Regions from separate parts of the Kitasatospora setae KM-6054 genome, predicted to be linked through region 1. Evidence: riboswitches for the same ligand, from Rfam matches in the RefSeq annotation. Region 1 holds a riboswitch; the other holds the start of a gene.

Region 1 (3,929 bases):
CGCTCGACGTCCTTCACCGAGGCGAAGCGCTCGCGCAGCTGCTCCAGCGACTTCTCGACGTCCTCGTCGCTGACCTCGATCGGGTCGACCACGACCGCGATCTCGGCGAACTCGGGCAGCGTGACCTCGGGGCGCACGTCGACCTCGGCGGTGAACTTGAGGTCCCCGCCGTCGGCCAGGTTCTCGACACCCTCGATCTCGGTGATGTCGGGCTGGCCCAGCACGTCGATCTGGCCCTCGTCGACGGCCTGCGTGTAGAAGCGCGGAAGCGCGTCGTTGACGGCCTCCTCCAGCACCGCGCCCCGGCCGAAGCGCTGGTCGATCACCTTGTTCGGGATCTTGCCCTTGCGGAAGCCCGGAACGGTGACCTGCTGGTTGATCTTCTTGTACGCCGCGTCGAGGCTGGGCTTGAGCTCCTCGAAGGGCACCTCGACGATAAGTCGAACCCGGGTCGGGTTCAGAGTCTCGACGGCGCTCTTCACGGTTGGGTCTCCTAGGGGGCTTGCGGTCAGGGCGATAGGCGGTTGGGGCTGCAATGCTGTCCGTACTACCGCCAGCGATCCATCCTACCGGTACCACGAAAGCGGCTGTGCCCGGCACCGGGGTCCGGCCGGACGGACCGGGCCGGGAGGCGGGAACGGGAAGAGCGGGGACGGGCGCGGGCCGCGACGACGGCGACGGCGACGCCGCAACGACAACAGGGCCCCGCCCACCGACGAGACCCTGCCGCACACGGTCGGGGTGACCGGATTCGAACCGACGGCCTTCCGCTCCCAAAGCGGACGCGCTACCAACCTGCGCCACACCCCGTGGTGCCGAGCAGAAGAGTACACGCCGACCCGCCCCCGACCGGGGCGATATCGACGAGCCGACGAGGCGGAAGGAGTGTGCAATCCACCGACCCGACCAGGTACGCTAGGCCAGTCCTCACCGCCTCCGGGGCGGTGCCGGGCGTTCCCCTGCGGGTGTAGCTCAATGGTAGAGCCCCAGTCTTCCAAACTGGTCACGCGAGTTCGATTCTCGTCACCCGCTCCACGAGGCCGACGGCCCCGACCACCCAGGTGGTCGGGGCCGTTCGCCGTTCCGCAGCCGGGCCGGAGCCGTTCCGGGGCCGGGCGCCCCGGCGAAGCCCGGAGGCCCCGCGCGGTGGTTCTCGCGCGGGGCCTCCGGGGAGTGGTGCCGGGGATCAGACGTTGACGCCGTGGGCGGCCAGGTAGGCGACCGGGTCGATGTCGGAGCCGTAGTCCGGGGTGGTGCGGATCTCGAAGTGCAGGTGCGGGCCGGTCACGTTGCCGGTGGCACCGGAGAGGCCGATCTGCTGGCCCGCGGTCACGGCCTGGCCGGCCGAGACCGAGATCGAGGACAGGTGCGCGTACTGGGCGTACTTGCCGTCGGCCAGCTTGATGACGACCTGGTTGCCGTAGGCGCCGCCGTTGCCGGCCGAGACCACGGTGCCGCCGGCGATCGCCTTCAGGCTGGTGCCGGTGGAGACCGGGAAGTCGATGCCGGTGTGGTAGCCGCTGGACCAGTTGGAGCCCGCCACCTTGTAGCCGGTGGTGACGCTGCCCGGCGCCGGGGCGACGTAGCCGGAGGAGGCGGTCGCGGCGGACGACGAGGACGAGGCCGCGGAGGACGACGACGAGGTCGACTTCTGGGTCTGGGTCTGGGTCTTCGTCTGGGTCTTCGTCTGGGTCTGGACCTGGGTCTGGGTCTTCGTCTGGGCCTGGGTCTTCGCGGCGGTGCCGGTCGAGGTCTTCGGCGCGGCCGCGGCGGCGGTGTCCGAGGAGGTGGACGCGGGCGCGGACGCGGCGGCGGCCTGGCCGCCGAGGGTCAGCTGCTGGCCCGGGCGGATCAGGTCCGGGTTGCCGCCGATGACCGAGCGGTTGTCCTGGTAGAGCTTCTCCCAGCCGCCGTCCACGTTCTTCGCGGTGGCGATCTTGGAGAGGGTGTCGCCGGAGACGACCCGGTAGGTCTGGTCGGCGGCCGGGGCGGCGCTGGAGGCGCTGTCCGCGGCGGTGTCGGCGACCGGGGTCGCGTCGACGGAGACGTTGGCCCACGAGCGGCCGCCGTCCTGGTGGTCGGCGGTGCCGTGCGCGGAGGCGGCAGTGGCCGGGAGGCCGATCGCGGCGCCGGCCACGCCGGTGGCGATGGCGATGCGGACGACGGTGGCCAGGCGCGGCTTGCGGTGCTTGCCCTGAGCGGACATGAAGCTGTTCCTCTCCGACGCCTGCGAGGTGAGCTGTCGGGTTCGGGCGAGAGTTGCCCGGCCGCGTCTCCGCGGCTTCACCCCGAGCCGTTCCCGTGCGTTCCGGGCCCGGCGTACTACCTGTGGTTCCCCCGCTCCTGCCGTGGCGTGGTGTTCTGGTCGGCACCGAGCGACGGCAGGACTAGGCGTTCCGCTCGGTGGCCCACCCGGCCGATGTCCGGGCTGCGGAGGAAGCAAAACCCACGGCTCGCGGAGCTGGCAAGCGCCGAAAAGCCCCGTTCCCGGACCCGGGAGGGGGCTGACGGTCCGCCAGGTCACGCTCCGCCGTCGGCAGGCCGCGCTGCGCGTACGGGATCATGACGGTGCGCCCACGAACGGCGTACAGCGGGCGACTTCGGTCACCGTGCGCGTTCGGGCGCCGACCAGGCGTGACGGGGCGGGTGACCCTGGTCACCCGCGGACGGGACTTCGGGACGGGGCAGGAGGTCCCGCGGCCGTCCGGGAGGGGTCTCGGGGGGGTCAGCCGGCGATGCCCGCGATCGCCTTGGAGACCGACTGGAGGAACTGCTGGATCGGCCCGGCCATCGTCGACTGGCTGAGCATGAAGCCGAACAGCGCGGCGATGACCGCGTGCCCGCCCTTCAGCTGCTTGTTGCGGATGAAGATGAAGACGATGATGCCGAACAGGACAAGGGCGGAGACGGAGAAGGCCACGGGGACTCACTTCCTCGATTCGTGGCGGGGATTCGGGTCGGAACCGGCGATGGTTCCAGGCGGAAACCGGCCCCTGCCCCCCGTGTCCCCACCACTCCATCCGGACTCAGTGTGGTCGCTCGTGCGGAGTGCGTAAAGGACTTGCCCCGTCACCGGGGGCCCCAACCCGCGTACTGGGACTGATTTTCGCCGTCCGCGACGATAGCGGACGGGTCCTGACGGAGCGTCGGCGGGAGGCCGTCCGCGGGGCCCGCGGGGGCAAACCGGCAGGCAGCCGGGCCGTGGCCCACGGGGCGGGTGGGGCAACGGAATTGGCCGAAGATCAACGTTCGGGTTTGACACTCCGTGGGCACCCCGTGCCGGGCGATTCCACACCGGTCCACCACAGTTGGCGCACGGCCGGACGGAGCGGGTACGGGGCGGGTACGGAGAGCGTACGGGGAGCGTCCGGACGGCGCGCGGCCGGGGTTCAGCGGCGCCAGACCAGCAGCACGGCGCGGTCGTCGTTGACGTGCTTGGCGACGCTGTCGATCAGCCGGACCGCGGCGCCGGAGCGGCCGCTCACCGGGGTGGTGGCGACCAGCCGGTCGGCCTCGCCCATCAGCCGGTCCATGCCCTCGCCGAGGTCGCGGCCGGGGATCTCGACCATGCCGTCGGTGCACAGCATCAGCAGGTCGCCGGGGCCCAGGACGCCGCGCACGCCCTCGAACTTGGCGCCGTCGTAGACACCGAGCAGCGGGCCCTCGGCCTCCTTGACCTCCCAGCGGCCGGCCCCGGCCAGCCGGTGCATGCCGGGCAGGTGGCCGGCCGAGAGGAGTTCGTACTCGCCAGTGTCCAGGTCGATGACCAGGTGGACGGCGGTGGCGAAGCCCTCGGCCCAGTCCTGGCGCAGCAGGTAGCCGTTGGCGGCGGGCAGGAAGTCGTGGGCGGGCAGCGAGCCGAGCAGTCCGCCGAAGGCGCCGGAGAGCAGCAGGGCGCGGCTGCCCGCGTCCATGCCCTTGCCGGAGAC
Region 2 (3,929 bases), 1.0 Mb from region 1:
TGTGGAAGTGCAGCCCGTACCGGCCGAGCACCGGCTCGGTGACCGGTTTGCCGTTCCAGCTGTCCTTCCCGTCGGTGCGCGGCCCGAGCCAGCGCAGCGCGGCGTGCCGGACGTCGGCGGGCCGGCTGGAGGTGAGGTGGACGTGCGCCCGGCCCTGCTCGGTGCCCTCGATCCGGACGTTGCGGCTGAGGTTGAGCACCTCCGCGCCGAAGGTCGCCCCGCCGCCGGTCGCCACCCTCGGGTGGGCGTTCTTCAGCGGGCCGGTGAGCGTGACGGTGGCGCCGTCCACCTGCTTGACGGTGACCAGGTCGTACGAGGTCGAGAAGTCGTCCCGGTCGGGCGGCGCGGTGGGGGTGACGGCCAGCTCGTCGCCGGGCTGCCAGCCGGTGGGGGCGGTGGCCAGCCTGATCGTGCTGTCGCCGGGCTTCAGCGCGTCGGCGGCGCGGGTCCAGGCGGTGCGGGGGGCGCCGTCCAGCCGCAGGTAGCCCTGGCCGGTGACCCACAGGCCGGTGTCGGTGTCGACCAGGCCCATCCCGCCGCCCGCGTAGCGCCGCTCGTCGACGTTCGGGAAGCGCAGCGTGTGGGTGTGCGCGCCGTCGGGGGCGAGCGCCAGCGTGCCGCGCACCTCGACGTTGCCGGCGCTGGCCAGGGTCAGCGACCGGTCGGCGGCGAACACCAGCGAGCCGGTCTTCTCCACCAGCAGCGAGCCGACCTGCGCGTCGGCGTCCAGCACCACCTTGTCGGCGATCCGCACCGCGCTGCCGGGCCCGGGCACCTTGCCGCCCCAGCCCTTGGCGTCCGACCAGTTCCGGCCGCTCCGGTCGACCGGCGGCGGCTGCGGCGCGGACGGGTCGGGGCTCGCCGAGGCGGGCGGCGGGCCGCCGGTGCCGTGCTGGTGCCCGCCCGCGGGCGTGCTGCCGCCGGGCGGGGCCGGCCGGGCCGAGGTCTCGTCCGCGCCCGCCAGCGACTGCCGCAGCACCACTCCCCCGCCGAGCGCCGCCACCGTCCCGACCGCCAGCCAGGTCAGCATCCTGCGCCGCCCCACCAGCGGCCGCCGGTGCCGGTGCCGGACGGCCGGGGTCTGCTCGCTGTTCCGCTGCTCTTCCACCTCGGCCGCCCTCCCGGGGCCCGCAACCCTGAGTCGTCGGGGGCAGCTTAGGCACGGCCGCCACCCGGACACGTCATGTTCCGGACGGGGTAAGCATCCTGGCGTAGCACCTCCGGACGCCCGTTCGGGAACGTTCGATTCCGCCCGGGCGTATCACCTGATTGACCGTCAACTCACCTTCCCCGCAGAGGAACGGACCGGCCATGGCGAAGACGCCCACCCCCGAGGAGCGCCACCGGTTCGCCTCGACGCGTGCGCAGCAGGGCGGCTTCACCGCGATCCGCTCGCTGGCCCGGTTCGGCGTGGACCCGGTCCTGGCCGCCGACTACGGCCGCCCGCCCGGCTTCGGCACGGCGGTGGAGGCGATCGCCGAGATCGCCGAGACGCACCACCTGCTCACCCTCGCCTCGGCGCACCGGCGCGACTGGCCGCCCACCCTGCCGGAGCGCTTCGCCTGGCGGCACGCGGGCCCGCTGGGCCGGTGCTGGCTCTCCTCCTGCGCCACCGACTACGGCTGGCCGCCCACCGCGGAGCTCCCGCCGCCCGGGCGGGGCGGGGCGGCCGAGTCGGCGGCCGTGCGGGAGCTGGAGGTGCTCCGGCGGGCGGGCGCCGCCGCGCTCGACTCCGGTCGGCGCGCCCTGTTCCCCGTCCCGCTCCGGCCGCTGCGCACCCTGCACGCCGTCGCCGCGGCCGGCATGGCGGAGGTGTACCGGCTGGCCCGCCGGGGCCTGCCGCTGCCCGCCGAGGGGAGCGGCTTCGCCCACCTGGACGCGGAGCCGCCGGGCCCGTGGGCGCGGATCGAGGCCATCACGGACACCTGCCACCGGCTGCACGCGCCCGCCGACCTCCCGCCCGGCCTGCGCGGGCCGCTGGCGGCGCTCAGCCTGCGGTACGCCGCCCGGGAGGCCCGGTCCGCGGCCGGGGGCGAGTGGCTGAGCGCGGCGCGGTCGCGGAAGGACGCTTCCCGACCGGAATTCTGACGGCCCGTCCGGAAAAAGGAATTCGGCCGGACCGCGAGAACCCGCCGCCCCGCCCCGGGGTCGACTCCGCTCCGGCCCCCCTGGAAATAACGCCATCAAATGGACAATTCACCGGCGTGCCGTCCGACCAGAGGGGCATCAACGACTCATATGGCAACCAAAGCCCTTTAACACCCAAAACGGTCACAAGATCCACCTTTTCCTGACGCTCCCGCAGCCCCCGCCAGCGGCAACGGAGTTCCGCCCGGAATTCTTGATCACCTTTTCCGGGGCCCGGAAAACCTTTCCCGGATATTTGCCATTCGCCCTTGAGTCCGCTTAATCTCCTGCCCACGTTCGTGGACACACGGACCCAGCCCACCCGGAACGCCGAGTCCTGCCGCCGGGTGGGTCGGCTCATGCACAACGCACCACGGCAGGGGCGGGGGAACCAGGTAAGTCGCCCCGGGCGGTCGCAGGACCGCACGGGGCTTGGGGTGAAGCCGGGCGCACCGCGAGGTGTGCTCGGCCGGGCGACTCCGGCCCGAATCCGACAGCTCACCTCGCAGGCGTGGGAGAGGAACGCTCCTTCATGCTGCCCATCAGCTCCAAGAACGCCCGCCGCCTGATCGCCACCACCGGCGTCGTCGGCATCGGCCTCACGATTCCCTGCCTGACCGCCGGTTCCGCCTCCGCGGCCACCGTCGCCACCTGGGACAAGGTCGCCCAGTGCGAGTCCAGCGGCAACTGGTCGATCAACACCGGCAACGGCTTCTACGGCGGCCTGCAGTTCACCGCCTCCACCTGGGCCGAGTTCGGCGGCACCGCGTACGCCTCGCGCGCCGACCTCGCCACCAAGGAGCAGCAGATCGCCACCGCCGAGAAGGTGCTGGCCGTCCAGGGCCCCGGCGCCTGGCCCGTCTGCTCCGTCCAGGCCGGCCTGACCAAGGGCGGCGCGGCCCCCCAGGTCGACACCTCCGGCTCGTCCGGCAACTCGTCGTCCTCGTCCTCGTCGTCGTCCTCGAACTCGACCGGCTCCACCCAGTCGCCGTCGCCGTCGCAGTCGCAGTCCGGCGGCACGGACAAGTCCCAGCACTCCTGGTCGCAGTCCCGCCACCAGAACCAGTCCCAGCCCCAGGCCCAGGCGCAGCCCCAGGCCGAGCAGAGCACCCCGGCCGCGACCGACCAGTCGGCCGGCACCTACACCGTGGTGGCGGGCGACTGGCTGTCCGCGATCGCGCAGAGCCAGCACGTGGACGGCGGCTGGCAGAAGCTGTACGACCTGAACCGCTCGGTCCTCACCGAGGGCCCGGACATGATCTACCCGGGTCAGCAGCTCGCCCTGGGCGGCACCGCGACCGCGACCGCGCAGCCGCAGCAGTCCGCCCCGGCCACCAAGTCGTCGAACGGCTCCTCCTACCAGGGCTCGTCCTGGAAGAGCGGCCGCACCGGCGGCAAGGCCGGCGCCTCCACGGCGACCACCGCGGCCAAGAGCGCCACCGGCACCGCCACCACCGCCACCACCGAGGCCAAGACCGCCACCGCCACCACCGCCGTCAAGGCGACCGGTTCCAAGGCCGCGGCGATCGACTTCGCGCTGTCCAAGCTCGGCCAGGCGTACGTCTACGGCGGCACCGGCAACGGCGGCTGGGACTGCTCGGGCCTGACCCAGGCCGCGTTCCGCCAGGCGGGCATCAGCCTGCCGCGGGTCGCCGCCGACCAGGCCGACTACGCGACCCGGGTGTCGCTGGACAGCCTGCAGCCGGGCGACCTGCTGTTCTGGTCGAGCAACGGCGCCAACTCGGGCGTCTACCACGTCGCGCTGTACGTGGGCGACGGCAAGTACGTCGAGGCCGCGAACC

What was found. A riboswitch is a leader RNA that binds a small molecule or an ion and turns the genes downstream of it on or off. The one in region 1 is predicted to bind cyclic di-AMP.
Region 2: linked by a shared signal. The riboswitch ahead of KSE_RS45705 (transglycosylase family protein) and the one ahead of KSE_RS12920 (M23 family metallopeptidase) in region 1 are both predicted to bind cyclic di-AMP.

Annotation. Positions count from the first base shown of each region.
Region 1 is NC_016109.1:2,931,678-2,935,606, forward strand. It holds gene tig (trigger factor) at 1-482, opposite strand, end outside; tRNA gene KSE_RS12910 (tRNA-Pro) at 737-810, opposite strand; tRNA gene KSE_RS12915 (tRNA-Gly) at 962-1,035, shown strand; gene KSE_RS12920 (M23 family metallopeptidase) at 1,187-2,206, opposite strand; cyclic di-AMP (ydaO/yuaA leader) riboswitch at 2,212-2,364, opposite strand; gene KSE_RS12925 (hypothetical protein) at 2,726-2,920, opposite strand; gene KSE_RS12930 (PP2C family protein-serine/threonine phosphatase) at 3,390-3,929, opposite strand, start outside.
Region 2 is NC_016109.1:1,907,070-1,910,998, forward strand. It holds gene KSE_RS08410 (G8 domain-containing protein) at 1-1,108, opposite strand, end outside; gene KSE_RS08415 (hypothetical protein) at 1,312-2,088, shown strand; cyclic di-AMP (ydaO/yuaA leader) riboswitch at 2,485-2,654, shown strand; gene KSE_RS45705 (transglycosylase family protein) at 2,660-3,929, shown strand, end outside.